One region of the Kocuria sp. WRN011 genome, then DNA from elsewhere that is predicted to be linked to it. Evidence: riboswitches for the same ligand, from Rfam matches in the RefSeq annotation. Region 1 holds a riboswitch; the other holds the start of a gene.
The links. A riboswitch is a leader RNA that binds a small molecule or an ion and turns the genes downstream of it on or off. The one in region 1 is predicted to bind S-adenosylmethionine.
Positions count from the first base shown of each region.

Region 1 (7,211 bases):
ATCAACCGCAACGACGGCACCGGCCTGAACCTGCGCGCCGTGGTGGTTCGCCAGAAGCCGGGCAACGACCTGGTCAAGCGTGCTTCCCTGCTGCGCCGTGACTCCGTGCACGGCCCGTTCGACGGCACCATCACCGTTGACGAAGAGAAGAACATCATCACCGCCAACGGTGTGCCCATTCAGTTCATCTACGCCGGCTCCCCGGCCGAGGTGGACTACACCGAGTACGGCATCGACAACGCTCTGGTGGTCGACAACACCGGCGCGTGGCGCGATGAAGAGGGACTCTCCCAGCACCTGCAGTCCAAGGGCGTTGCCAAGGTTCTGCTGACCGCTCCGGGCAAGGGCGACCTCAAGAACATCGTGTGCGGCGTCAACGACAAGGACATCCTGCCCGAGGACAAGATCCTCTCCGCAGCATCCTGCACGACCAACGCCATCACCCCGGTCGTCAAGGTCCTCAACGACCAGTACGGCATCAAGCAGGGTCACGTCGAGACCGTTCACTCGTACACCAACGACCAGAACCTCATCGACAACTGGCACAAGGGTGACCGTCGCGGCCGCTCCGCAGCGCTGAACATGGTCATCACCGAAACCGGTGCCGCCAAGGCCGTGGCCAAAGCTCTGCCGGAGATGAAGGGCAAGCTCACCGGTAATGCCATCCGCGTGCCAACCCCGGACGTGTCCATGGCCATCCTCAACCTGCAGTTGGAGAAGGCTCCGGAGTCCGCCGACGAGGTCAACGCGTTCCTCAAGGACATTTCCTTGAACTCCGCACTGCGCAAGCAGATCGACTACGTGGACTCCCCCGACGTCGTCTCCACCGACCTGGTCGGCTCCCGCCGCGCCGGCGTGGTGGACGGCTTGGCCACGATCGTCAACAACAACTCGCTCGTGCTCTACGTCTGGTACGACAACGAGTTCGGTTACTCCTGCCAGGTGGTGCGCGTGCTCGCACGCATGGCAGACATCTCCATGCCGCAGCTTCCGTAAGCTGCCCCGCTAGTACGACGCCGCCCCGGCCCCTTCCGCGCGAAGGTACCGGGGCGGCGTAGTTGGCTGTTGCAATTGCATGTAAATACTGTGTCGCACGGAAGGCCGCGCGCCTCGTGTGGCGTAGGAACCCTGCTGCGCACTTGGTGTGTCATTAGAACCTTTCTGAGCTCGGCCAAGGGTTCTGATGGCACATGAGATGAACGCGAGGGTCCTAACGTCCCTTTAGGTGCGTCTTTGCCGCAACGTCACCTCCGCCGACGCTGCTTCGCTCGCGAAGCCGTGCCCCCACCAGCGCCTCTCGCATCTCAGGCGCCCTTAGGACCCAGCCGCGCACCTGGTGCGTCGGTAGAACCTTTTTGAGCGCCGCCAGAGGCTCTAACGGCGCATGAGATGTACGCAAGGGTTCTAACGACCCTTGAGGTGCGTCTTTGCGGGGAGTTCAGACGTCAGTGGGGTCGTGCATTGCCCAGACGACCTCGCCATCGACCAGGTGCGCGGCGGGATGCAGGCCTAATTTCTGCGCCACCCGTTCTGACGCGTCATGGCCAGGAGAAATCCGCGCGGCAAAGCGTGCAACGTGGTCCTTCCGCAGCAATTCCACCGCCGACGACGCGGCTTTAGTCGCGTAGCCGTGCCCCCTCCAGCGACACGCGCATCTCAGGCGCTCTTAGGACCCAGCCGCGCACCTGGTGTGTCGATAGAGCCTTTTTGAACCGCGCCAAGGGCTCTAACGGCGCATGAGATGGATGCGAAGGTTCTAACGTCGCTCGGAGCTCGTCATGGCAGCACCTTCACCGCCGACGACGCCGCTTCAGTCGCGTAGCCGTGCCCCCACCAGCGTCTCTCGCATCTCAGGCACCCTTAGGACCCAGTAGCGCACCTGGTGTGCCACGCAGGTCTATTGGAGCTTCTCGCCGGATGGTTTGACCTCGCCGATGGCGTTGAGGCCGAACATCGGGGTGCCGTTGACGCGGTAGTCACCCACGATGCGGGCCTTGTAGATCGTGGGGTTGTGGGTCGCCACGGTGCGGGCGTTGCGCCAGAAGCGGTCGAGGGACTTGGACTTGCCCACGGCGGAGGCACCGAGCAGGTCGAAGATCCCGTCGGTCACATCGCGCACGAGTTCCGGAACAACCACCTGGGCGTGTGCCACGGGCAGTTCGCACGCGTTGGTCAACTCCTGGGGGTTGTCGAGAAGGGGGTCTCCGCCGAGAACGCCGATGGCGGCGTCGAGCTCGCGGGCCGCCTGAAGAACGATCGCCCGTGCCGCGGCAGCCTTGGCGCTGAGCTCTCCCACGCGCTGCAGCACCTGCGGATCCTCGCGAGCGACCGAGCCCGTACCGGTATTGAAACCGCGGGTGCGTGACCGCACCAGGTGCACGCCCTCGTCGATTGCGGCCTTGGCGATCCCCGCCTCGACGGCCAAGAGCACGAGCTGGAAGACAGCGGTCTCCTGGGTCGCGCGGCCGTCGCGATTGCGCACGTTGGCTGCCGGAACCTTGACCCCGCGGAAGTGCGTGGTGCCGGTTCCGGTGAGTTGCTGGCCGAAGCCGTCCCAGTCGTCGATCAGCTCGATGCCGTCCCACGAGCTCTTCACCAGCGCGTGCGAGCGCGCCTCCTGCCCGGGGATCTGGGCGGTGACCTGGATCCAGTCGGAGAAGATGGAACCGGTGGAGTAGTACTTAGTGCCGTTGAGCTCCCAGTCACCGCCCGCGGTCTGGGTGAGCGTGGTGGCCGCGGTGCCCAGAGCTGCACCGGAGCGCTCGGTCGCGGCATTACCCACGGTCTCACCGGCGGCGATCCGAGGGAACCAGACGTCGGATTCATCGGAGCTGAGGCTCGCGATGAATCCCAGGTGCGAACGGTAGACGTGCGCCACGTTGGAGTCGGAAGCGGCCAGGACGATCAGCAGCTCCGCCACCTGTTCCAGCGACGCGCCGTAACCACCCCGCGAGCGCGGCACCGTGAGCGCTCCGAAGCGGTGTTCATTGAGCCACGCGAACTGCTCGAACGGGAGAATCCGCTGCTGTTCGCGCTCTACGGCACCGTCGGCAACGCGATCAAAGACCGGCTGGAACACCTCGAAGAGTTCGCGGGTGCTCAGGGATCGCTGCGGATCCCCGTAAAGGGTTGCGGTGTCGAACTGTTCCTTGATCCCGGTGTCGCTGCTCATGTTCTCGGTAGTCCCTCGCGTTCAGTCGCGGTGCACGCACCCGACCGAGAGGAGCACAGCGCGTGCACGGGCATGACCGCGCGAACCGCAGGAGCTGAAAAGCTGTCCATCGGTCGTGGCGGAAGCACCGTCCCGGTATCCGGGTGGTTGCTGCGGCGTTGACGAGCCACGTCTCTCGGCCGCTCTTGATGGCGTTACGGATTCAGAGCATCACGCACCCAAGGTGACTGTCAACGCGCGTGACGGTTTATGACCGCCAGAACGCCCCGGTCACTCGGGACAGCGCGTGCAGGTCGTCCACGTGGGCGAGTTCGCGGGCGGAGTGCATCGACAACAGTCCCACGCCCACGTCCAGGGTGCGCATACCCAGGCGGGTGGCCGTGATGGGGCCGATGGTCGAACCGCACGGCACGTTGTTGTTGGAGACGAACTCCTGATAGCTCACGCCCGCACGCTCGCACGCGTCCGCCCACAAACCGGCACCCACGGCATCCGTGGTGTAACGCTGGTTGGCGTTGATCTTGAGCAATGGACCCGCACCGGGCTCGGGAGTGTTCACGGGGTCGTGGTGACCGCGGTAGTTGGGGTGGACCAGGTGACCGGCGTCAGCCGACAAACACACCGATTCGGACAGGGAACGTCGGTAATCATCTTGCGATTCACCCTGCGCCGCGCTGATCCGCGCGAGCACGTCTTCCAGGAACGGACCCGCCGCACCGGAGCGCGTGGCGGAGCCGACCTCTTCGTGGTCGAACGCGGCCAGCACGGACATCTGCGACGCGGATTCCAGGTCCTCGGCATGCTCGACCAACGCGTGCATTCCCGCGTACACGGAGGACAGGTTGTCCAGCCGCCCGCTCGCGAGCAGCTGCCGCCGCTGACCGATCAGTTCGGGCTTCTGTGTGTCCGCGAGCACCACGTCGAATCCCACGATGTCCTCCGGAGCCACCGACGCCTCGGCCATGTCGGCGAGCAGGCCCAGCACGTCAGCGTCCTGAGCCGAACCGGTCCCCCAAATGGGCTGCACGTGCTGCTGCTTGTCGAGTTTGAGCCCTTCGTTGGCGCCGCGGTCCAGGTGGATGGCCAACTGCGGGATCCGGGCGACCGCCTCCGTGGCGCACAGGTGCTGCGTGAGCTCGCCGTTCTCACCGCGCACCACGATCCGTCCGGCAAGACGCAGGTCCCGGTCCAGCCACGAGTTCAGCAGCACGCCGCCGTACACCTCAACACCAGCCTGGTACCAGCCGTTGGAGACCGTGGTGGGCTTGGGCTTCAGCTTGAACCCTGGCGAATCCGTGTGCGCACCCAGGATGCGAGCCCCGGCGCCCGCACGATAGTCGCGCGGGGCCACCCAGGCGATCAGAGCGCCGTCGCGAATCGTGAAGTGCCGCCCGCCGACGTCGCTCCACGCCTCGGATTCGCTCAGTTCCGTGAATCCCGCCCCGCGCAGTAGCTCCGCCGCGGCCGCGACCGCGTGGTACGAGCTGGGCGAGGCCATGACGTAATCGCCCAGGGCGCGGGCGTAGCCGAACGGGGCGCGGTGGGAATCCAAGTCAGAAACGCTGTGATGGGCCATGCAGGACAGTCTAGGGAGTGCGGTCCTGGTTGGTAGCCGAGTCGCCACCGTGGGAGCCCCGGTTCGGCGGCTGCGCACCCGCGAGCTGGCGGTCCCGCGGATCGCCACCCTGTGACGGGCCGTTCGGCCAAGGACCGTTCCCGGATTGTCCGTTCGGTGACTGCGGACCCGACGTCCTACGCACGTCCAACAAACCCACCGGGCGCCCCTGACCATCCCGAACGGTGTAGGGACCGTACTGCTCGGGCAGGGAGAGGTAGTTCTGGGTGCGGGGATCCACCACGAACGCCGCGAGCTCGGAACCCACCTGGCTGACCGTGCGGGGCCGCTGCGCCAACGCCGGCAACCGCGGCGGGGGCGGCAGGATGATGGTGCGAGACGTAGCAATTCGAGTCTTACGGGCCATCCGGAACACGACCAGGAGGAAGACCCCGTTGACAGCCAGCGTGAAGAGGACGTCGATGGGCCCGCCGCTGGTATCACTCAGGTCCGCCAATCCAACGATGGCCATGAGCGTGACCGTGCAGTTGTTGACCACGTGCAGGGCGACCGCCGCTTCCAGCCCGCCGGTGCGCCACGTGATCACGCCCATGGTGATCGCCATGACGGCAATGGAGGCCTGTCCCCACACGTCATAGAGGTGCCCGGCGACGAACAGCGGGACCGGCAGAAGAATCGCCCAGGCCGGGTGCTTCAACCAACGGCCCACCGTCTGCATCAGATAGCCACGGAAGACCAGTTCCTCCGCGAAACACTGGATGGGCACCAGCAGCACCACCATGAGCAGCAACCATCCCCACTGGGGTGCCACGGTGAACTCGATCGCCTCGCCGCCGGTCATCAGGTCGAGCAGGATGGACAAGCCGTTGATCACCACGAAAATGGCCAACGCCGCGAGCCCGCACTGGAGCATCCACTTCCAGCGCAGCCGCCCAGTCACAGAATGGAGCAGCCCCAATGGCCGCGGCCCCATGATTTTTCGGGCAAGGTACGCCGCCGGTGCCAGGAGCGCGACGGAACCGAACAGGAAGAAGAAGATGAGCGGATCCAGCTGGTCCATGGTGGCCACGTTGTCCAGGCCCATGGGGTTGTCCATGAACAAGATGACCGGGATGGCGAACAACACCGACAGAACGAGGAACAAGAAGAACAGAATCGCGCCCTCGACCAGGGGCTTCCACCATTCGTGGTTGCGGTCGGCGAATCCTAACAGGTGATACGCCAGCGTGCGTAGCTGCTCCGGCGGCACCTGGGACGGTCCGGTGGCCGGTACAGGCGCCGGGACACGACCGCCGTTCATGGTCGACGACGCCGCTCCCCCACCCGCGCCTCTCACCTCGCCGGGCCGTGGGGCCGGGCTCGAGTTCGGTGCTGGCGGCTTGCTCCAAGGCGCGGGATGCTGGCTCATGACTCCACGCTATCGGTCACTGGACCCCGGTGCGGTCATTGTGGAGGGCGTGTACCGCGGGCCGCGCTGCCTTACACCGCATAGCGGTCGACGAATGCGGCCAGGATCTTCTTGGGCTGGTCCACTTCGGGCCCGTCCTTCACGCGGTCGATCACGGTATGGGTGTCTCCGGGACGGAAGTACCCCAAATCCTTGTATGCAATCACGCGGTTGATCAGGCCGCCCGGGTCGAGTTCCGGGTGGAACTGCGTTGCGTAGAGGTTCTGCTTGACCCGGTACATCTGGACCTCGCACACCGTGCCGCTGGCCAGCAGCACGGCGCTGGCGGGCAGGGACCGGGTGCCTTCCTTGTGCCCCACGTACGCGGTGAACTCCCCCGGCAGTTGGGACAACAGCGGGTCCTTGGCACCCTCGTCGGTGACCGTAACGGTGATCGGCCCCACCTCTTCACTGCGGGTGCGATCCACCACAGCACCCTGGTGGATCCCCAGCGTGCCCACGCCGTAGCAAGCACCCAGGAACGGGAAGTCTCGAGCCACGACCTCGTCCAGAAGCGTGCTGATCCACTTCTCGGCGCGGTGCTGGGTGGACGACTTCTCCTCCGCGGGGTCGGAGGAATTGAAGGGCGAACCGCCCACGATGATTCCGCTGTAACGCTCCAGGTCCAGTTGCGGAACGGGCCCCTTCTCCAAACGCAGGTGTTCGAGCTGAGACTCCTGCAAGCCACCGAAACGCCGTACGGCGTCGTATTCCTCCAGTGCCACATCGTCTTCGGGCCGGGTGGCCAGCAGTACAAACGGTTTCATGACCTCATCGTAGGCACCGTTTCAGCACCCGCCGTGCGCGTCACGATGTGCGTCACACCACGTCACGCGTTACAGCGGGGTGACACTTGATTTCGGTTCTGAAAACTCCGGCCCAACCCTCTTGACTTCAGTCCTGTGATCCAGTTCACTATCTTTATATGGAATTTAGATTTCACATAGCGAAAAAGTAAGGGAAGCAATGACGCTCAGCGAGTTCAACGAAACGGATCGACAGTCGGCGGTGGAAAC
Region 1 is NZ_NSGI01000005.1:96,922-104,132, reverse strand. Features, by position in the region: gene CKW39_RS08245 (glyceraldehyde-3-phosphate dehydrogenase) at 1-996, shown strand, start outside; gene CKW39_RS15965 (GNAT family N-acetyltransferase) at 1,439-1,660, opposite strand; gene CKW39_RS08235 (acyl-CoA dehydrogenase family protein) at 1,898-3,172, opposite strand; SAM riboswitch class I at 3,276-3,367, opposite strand; gene CKW39_RS08230 (M18 family aminopeptidase) at 3,420-4,748, opposite strand; gene CKW39_RS08225 (CPBP family intramembrane glutamic endopeptidase) at 4,759-6,156, opposite strand; gene CKW39_RS08220 (glutamine amidotransferase) at 6,228-6,962, opposite strand; gene uraD (2-oxo-4-hydroxy-4-carboxy-5-ureidoimidazoline decarboxylase) at 7,162-7,211, shown strand, end outside.

Region 2 (7,211 bases), on a different contig from region 1:
GTACTGGACAACTTCTTGACCGGTGGCGAAACCCGCCCCGACTAGGAGGCCGACGAAGGCCAGAGTGACTTGTAATGTTTTTCTGGCATCCACGGAAAACAACTCCTCCAAATTAGGGGACAGATGGCGAGAAACACTGAACCTTCCCAGGATAGAGGGCTACCCGTCAGAAGCGACTTGGCGTCACGGCCCAGAGTGAGATACTCGGTGCAAAACTTTCGGCGAGGGGAGAACCACATGGTGCAGCAATGGGAAGAGGACCTCAAGGACTGGGTGGCCGGCTGGGACGCGGTGCGTGGCACCGAAGTGCCACCGCAGAATGTGGTGGCGTGGAACGGTGAAGTGCCCTCCAAGGAGGGTCTGGTGCTGGTCTGCGCGGAGGATCAGGCTGTCATGGTTCGCGGTGCCGTCAACGTCAAGGAGAAAGACGTGCTGTCCCGGGACATCCTGATGACCGGAGCGGTTCAGGAGCTGGATCGAGGCCTGAGTTTCCCGGGGGAGTCCGGCATGTTCGACGCACCCATGGGTGATGTCACACGGTTCGAGGTGGACGAGTGGGGCAAGCCGATCGCACACTCCACGCTGTCCGTGCAGGATGAGGTCGCGTACATGGGACCGCTGCTCGCGGATGCTTCGGTTGAGCGCGATCCGGCAGAGGTGCTGGACCCGTTGGTCTCGTCCATGGCCAACGAGGCCTTCCTGGCCGACGCCGAGCGCATGTACACCGTGGTCCCCGAGGACGAGGTGCCAGCTCGCGAGTCCCAGGGCTGGGAACGCGCGGCGGTGGTGCTGCGGCTGGGTTGAGCAACGCGGTCCAGAACCATCTGATCCCGCCTTACTGCCAAGTAACCATGGCTACTCTGCAGTAAAGCGGGATCAAATGGTTGGTCGCTCAAGGACCGTCAGGCAACCACCTGACGCTTGGCGGAAATCACCCCGGTGTTGAAGCCGGCCAGGTGCAGGCCGCCGTGGAAGCGGGCGTGTTCGATCTTCACGCAGCGATCCATCACGGCGTTGAGCCCGGCGTTCTCGGCGATCGCCGCGGCTTCCTCGCTCCACGAGCCCAGCTGCATCCACACGGTCTTGGCGCCGAGGTCCACGGCCTCCTGGGCCACACCGGGCAGATCGGAGTCCTTGCGGAACGCGTCCACCATGTCCGGGACCTCGGGCAGGTCCGCGAGCGAGGGGTAGACCTTCTGGCCCAGCACCTCGTCCAACACGGGGTTCACGAAGTACACGCGGTACGGGGACGAAGACAGCAGATACGTGGCCACGAAGTAGCTGGCCCGCGCGGGCTTATTGGACATGCCCACGATCGCGATCGACTCGGTGTTGCGCAGGATGTTCAGTCGCTCGGGGGCGCTGGGGCCCACCCAGGTGCGTTCGGTGCTCATGCGTGGACTCCTTCGGCAGCTTTTTCGGACGTGGGTTCGGCGGTGGCCGCTGCGGGCGTCACGGTTTCGACGACGTCGCCCTCGCGGTTGATCCCGGTCGCGGCGGTCAGTGCCTGGTCCAGGTCCCACAGGATGTCGGCGGGGTCCTCGAGACCCACGGAAATGCGGATCAGGTCTTCCTTCACGCCGCCGGATTCCAGCTGCTCGGAGGTGAGCTGCTGGTGAGTGGTGGACGCCGGGTGCAGCACCAGGGTGCGGGCGTCACCGATGTTGGCCAGGTGCGAGGCCAGCTGCAGGTTTTCGATGAACCGGCCACCCACTTCGCGTCCGCTGAGCTGATCGGTGCCGGCCACCCCGAAGGCGAACACGGAACCAATGCCCTGCGGCAGGTACTTCTTTGCGCGTTCGTGGTGCGGGTGATCCTCGAGGCCCGCGTAGTTCACGTAGCCGATGCGCGGATCGGTGGCCAGCCACTGCACGACCTCTTGCGCGTTCGCCACGTGGGCGTCCATGCGCTGGGGGAGGGTTTCCACTCCCTGCAGCAGGTTCCACGCGGCCTGCGGGGTCAGCGATGGACCGATGTCGCGCAGCTGCTCGGAACGCAGCTTGGTCAGGAAGCCGTACTCACCGAAGTTCCCCCACCACGTCACGTTGTTGTACGAGGGGACCGGCTCGGTCATTGCAGGGAACTTGCCGTTGCCCCAGTTGAAACGACCGGACTCGACCACCACACCGCCCAGGGTGTTGCCGTGGCCGCCCAGGAATTTGGTGATCGAGTGGATCACGATGTCCGCGCCGTGCTCGAACGGACGGCACAGGTACGGGGTGTTGAGTGTGGCATCCACGATCAGCGGCAGGCCTGCCTCGTGGGCGACCTCCGCCAAGCCTTCCAAATCGGCGATCTCACCGGACGGGTTGGCCACGAGCTCGGTGTAAACGGCCTTGGTGTTCTCGGTGATGGCCGCCTTGTAGTCGGCCGGATCGGTGCCGGGAACAAAGGTGGTCTCCACACCGAAGCGCCGCAGGGTCACGTCCAACTGCGTGACCGTTCCGCCGTAGAGCTGGGAGGAAGCCACCACGTGATCGCCCTGTCCGCACAGCGCGGCAAAGGTGATGAACTCGGCAGCCATACCGGAGGCCGTTGCTACCGCGCCGATACCGCCCTCGAGGGACGCAATCCGTTCCTCCAGCGCAGCCACGGTGGGGTTGCCGATGCGCGAGTAGATGTTGCCGTACTTCTGCAGCGCGAAGAGGTTAGCGGCGTCGTCGGCGTCTTTGAAGACGAACGAACTGGTCTGGTAGATCGGGACGGAACGGGCGCCGTGCTCGGCGTCCGGGGTGCCGCCTGCGTGCAGTGCACGGGTGCGGAAACCGAACTGGTGCTCGGCCATAGGGCTCCTCCTTGTCGGCCGCGTACAGCTCCCGTCCGAACACTGCCCGGGGCCGCGCAGCACTCCATCGGTCCTGGCGGTAGCACCGTGCAGTAGGCCGATCGCTGCGGGTTGCTGCGGCGTCGTCGATCCAGGTCTCTCGGCCGCTCGGGATGGTGAGTCCATTGTGTCGCGTGGGTGTCGACGTTCACAAACCGGGGCCCGCCGGTGACCACGGTGCGAGACGGCCGTCGACGCCGCCGCGCGGGACCTCCCGCGCATCCGCGGTGAATTAGGCGTACTTCCCCGGGTTCATCCGGCGGAGATTTTCTCGAGCGACTTCCGTGAGGTTCTCGAGGGGGAGGCCGGCGGGGCAGACCTCCATGCAATCGCCCAAAAGGGAGCAGGGGCCGAACTCGTGCTCGGCGGCGTCGAGCACCTTGCTCGAGCGTTCGTTCCGTTCCTCCGGAGTCTTGGCGAGCGGCGGGAGTTCCTTGAGCAGCGTGCCCACGTACAACTGGCCGGAACCGTTGGGGCAAGCCGCCACGCATGCGCCACAGCTGATGCAGCCGGCGTTGCCCAGGGCCTTGAGTGCCACCGGGAACTTGGCCTCCTTGGCCACCCGCCGCAGAGCCTTCTTGTCCACGGACAGATCTTTCTTGACCGGGAACGAGCCCGCGCGCATGGGTTCGATGAAGATCTCGTCCCCATCGCGGTAGGCCCGCAGTGACTGCGTGCATGATGCCTGGTTCTTGTCCGGGCCGTGGGGCACGCCGTCCACGGTCACGCCGCACTTGCCGCAGATGCCTTCCCGGCAGCCATCGTCAAAGCTGACGGGGTCATCGCCCTGGCGAGTGAGGGTTTCGTTGACCGCGTCGAGTAGGTCCAGAATGCTCATGTCTTCGCGAGCCTCGACCGGGCTCACGGCCACGAACGTGCCCTGATCCTCGGCGGAAGCCTGCCGCCACACGTGCACTGTCAGCAGCATCAGCGCACCACCTTGGCCTGTACGGCCACGGGGATGGTGACGTTTCCGAGAGCCACAGTGGCACCCACCAGCTTGGCCATGGCCTCGATCAATTGGGCGCGCTGTTCGGTGGTCGTGAAGCCTGCGTCCATGGCGGCCGTGCGCACGCCGTGAATCATGTGGCCCGCCAAGGCAGCCATGGATGCGGTGTAGAAGAACGCGACGCTCGGGCGGGACAGGCTTGCCACCAGATTGCCGTAGGCGTCCCCGTGGCGATGCTTCACTGACGCCGCCGGGCGCGCCCCGACCGTCAGATCCGCAACGTGGTACGCAGTGAACAGACCGAGCACCACACCCGTGGAGCGCATGGAGCGGGCGATGATCTGGGGGACCGAGCGACGCCGGCCACGAGGACGCCTGCGCTGCTTGCCCGTGAGCTGGAGCTTGAGGTCCTGAAACGTGCTCTGGACCGTGTGGCGCTCGGCGCGCATGGCCCGCAGTGTGAGTTCGGCGCCGGCCATGATGTGGCTCGTGGCGCTCGCGAGCAACCCGATACGCACCACCCACAGCACGGAATTTCGCGGCAGCACCGGAGCACCGACGGTGCGGAGGAATTCCGCATAGTCGTTGTAGTGCTTCCGGCCCAGGTACACCTGCATGTTCCCGGCCATGTGCCCCGCGGTGAACAGGCTCAAGATGGTTCCGGACGCGGCCATGGCGAGTTTGAGCTCGGCATTGGTGGCGTCCTTGAACATCACCTCCCACGCGCTGAGCTTGGGAGTGGAGTCGGCAGTGTCCGTCGAAGGCTGAGCGGCGGGATTCATCACTGGATCATCCTAAGAGTTCTGCGCGGAAGTATCAGTTCGAGTGCCCTGGGAAGTAACGAACAACTCGATCCTCATGCGCGCGGGGTGAAATTCCAACGCTCGGGGGAGTCGGTGCCTGCCTTTTCTTCGTAGCCTTAAAGATAAGGAGCAACCAGGCGATGACTAGGAGCGCTGGATGACTGACTCACGTGACGCCCCGCGGGAAAGAACTCGCAACCGAGCCCAGGACCTCGATGGCGATCAACCCATCACGACCTTCAGGGAGCGGCCTCAACCGAACTTTGCGCTGGATCCGTTCCACAGGGTGCTTCTTTTGGTCAGCATGATCTCGGCCGTGGCCCTGCCGGTGTACTTCTTCCTGCGGTATTCGGGTGCCCAGGGAGATTTCGCCCTCCATTACGACTTCACTGGTGACGTGACCCGCGAGGGGTCTTTCCAAGAGGCCGCCATTATCCTCGTGCTGCTGAGTCTGCTGACGATCGGTTGTGGAGTGCTGACGCGATACCCACGGGTCTTCAACTTCCCCGTGACCCTCACCCGGGACAACGTGCAGCGTCAGTACAAGAACGCCGTACAGATGTTGGTGTGGGTGGTTGCCGGTATGGCGGCGGTCCTGGCCATCATGGTGGGAGGCTGGCTCGGGATCCTCAGTGCGGACCTGATGTGGCTGCCGCTCGCGGCCATGGGGATCGTCCTGATCGTGTTCATCCGGCGGATGGTCAAGCTCCGCTGAAATCGTCGGGCCGGCTCAACCCAGCCGGCCCGACGACGCCGCTCAGCGCTTTTCCTTGCTCAGCCCACGTTTATTCGCGTGTCGCCAGGACTTCGGCGATCGCGTCAAGAGCTTCCTCATTCTGCAACGAGGAGCGGTCGCCCAAGGTCTGACCTTCGTAGAGCTGGGTCAAGAGGCGACGGGTGATCTTCCCCGAACGAGTCTTGGGGAGATCCGGCACGGCGATGACCTCGCGGGGTTTGGCGATCGGGCCGATCTCCTGCGCCACGTGCGCCCGGAGTTCTTCCCGAACCTCAGCCGCGGACAGCGACTGCGCGTCCGCTGTGAGCACCACGTAGGCCAGCACGGCGTGTCCGGTGACGGGATCCTTGATGGGGGTCGCGCCGGCCTCGACCACGTGAGGGTGGGTCACCAGGGCGGACTCGATCTCGATGGTCGACAACCGGTGCCCGGACACGTTGATCACATCGTCCACGCGGCCCAGGATGTACAGGTCGCCCTCGTCATCGGTGCGAGCGCCGTCTCCGGCGAGGAACCAGCCGCGCTCGCCGTAGGCCGCCCAGTACGAGGACAGGTAGCGCTGCGGGTCGCCCCAGACCGTACGGGCCATGGACGGGCCGATCTTGTCGACCACGGCGAAACCCTGCAGATTGGGGCCCACTTCCTCGCCGGAGTCGTCGAGCACGCGGACCGAGACGCCCGGGACGGCGCGCGTGGCGCAACCGGGCTTCAGGGAGGTGTGCGGAGCGGCGTCGTCGAACGTGCCGGGCGGTGCGAACTGCGGATCGTGCGGGCGCGGGGAGGCCACGCACGTGCCGGTCTCGGACTGCCACCACGTGTCTACGAACGGGACCTCGCCGCGGCCGACCTGCGCTCGCAACCAACGCCACGCCTCGGGATTGATGGATTCGCCCACCGAACCGAGCAAGCGGATGGACGAGAGGTTGTAGACCTGCGGCAAGCCCTTGGGGAAGGCGCCCATGAGTGAGCGGATCAGCGTGGGCGCGGTGTAGTAATTGGTCACGCCGTAGCGTTCGATGACCTCGAAATGACGCCCGTAATCCGGGGTGTTCGGTGTGCCCTCGTAGATCACTTCGGACACGCCGTTGGCCAACGGGCCATAGATCTCGTAGGTGTGCGCGGTGACCCACGCGAGGTCGGCGGTGCACCAGTGAACGGTCGAATCCACCTTGGCCGGGTCGTTCACAGCGGAGAGCTCGTCCGGCCGCAGCACGCCGTTGGCATCGGGCACGTCCGGGAGCAGATCGAACATCAGGGCGTGCGTATATGCGGTCTGCACCAGGTACCCGCCCATCGTGTGCACCAGGCCCTTGGGCTTACCCGTGGTGCCGGAGGTGTAGATGATGAACAGGGGCGTCTCCGCGTCGAAGGCCTCTGGCACGTGCACGTCCGATACATCCGCGGTCAGCTCGTGCCACCACACGTCGCGGCCACGCGTCCACGGCACGGTGTCCTCTTGCTTGGAACGCAGCCCGCGGGTGCCGCGCGGCAGATCCATGCGGCCAGGTCGCGAGGTGCGGCGCACCACGATCACGTGCTCGATGTTGTTCTCGCCGCTGCACGCCTGGTCCGCGTTGGTCTTCACGGGGACGACTGCGCCGCGCCGGTTCTGCCCGTCCGTGGTCACCAGGACCTTGGCACCGGTGTCTTCCACACGGAACTTGAGAGCCTCGGCGGAGAAGCCTCCGAACACGAGGGAGTGGATCGCGCCGATACGCGCGCACGCGAGCGTGATGATGACGGTTTCGGGAATCACGGGGAGGTAGATGACCACGCGGTCGCCCTTTTCCACACCGAGTTTCAGCAGGGCATTGGCAGCCTTGGACACCTCACGCTGCAGGTCCGCGTAGGTGTAGACCAGGCGATCCCCGGGTTCACCCTCGAAGTAGAGGGCCACGT
Region 2 is NZ_NSGI01000001.1:64,134-71,344, forward strand. Features, by position in the region: gene CKW39_RS00295 (hypothetical protein) at 1-93, opposite strand, end outside; gene CKW39_RS00300 (hypothetical protein) at 238-804, shown strand; gene CKW39_RS00305 (CoA-binding protein) at 903-1,394, opposite strand; gene CKW39_RS00310 (O-acetylhomoserine aminocarboxypropyltransferase/cysteine synthase family protein) at 1,391-2,785, opposite strand; SAM riboswitch class I at 2,847-2,944, opposite strand; gene CKW39_RS00315 (succinate dehydrogenase/fumarate reductase iron-sulfur subunit) at 3,057-3,752, opposite strand; gene CKW39_RS00320 (succinate dehydrogenase cytochrome b subunit) at 3,752-4,555, opposite strand; gene CKW39_RS00325 (hypothetical protein) at 4,734-5,291, shown strand; gene CKW39_RS00330 (AMP-binding protein) at 5,362-7,211, opposite strand, start outside.
Region 2: it holds a riboswitch for S-adenosylmethionine, as region 1 does, so the genes downstream of both, CKW39_RS00310 (O-acetylhomoserine aminocarboxypropyltransferase/cysteine synthase family protein) here and CKW39_RS08235 (acyl-CoA dehydrogenase family protein) in region 1, are expected to answer to the same signal.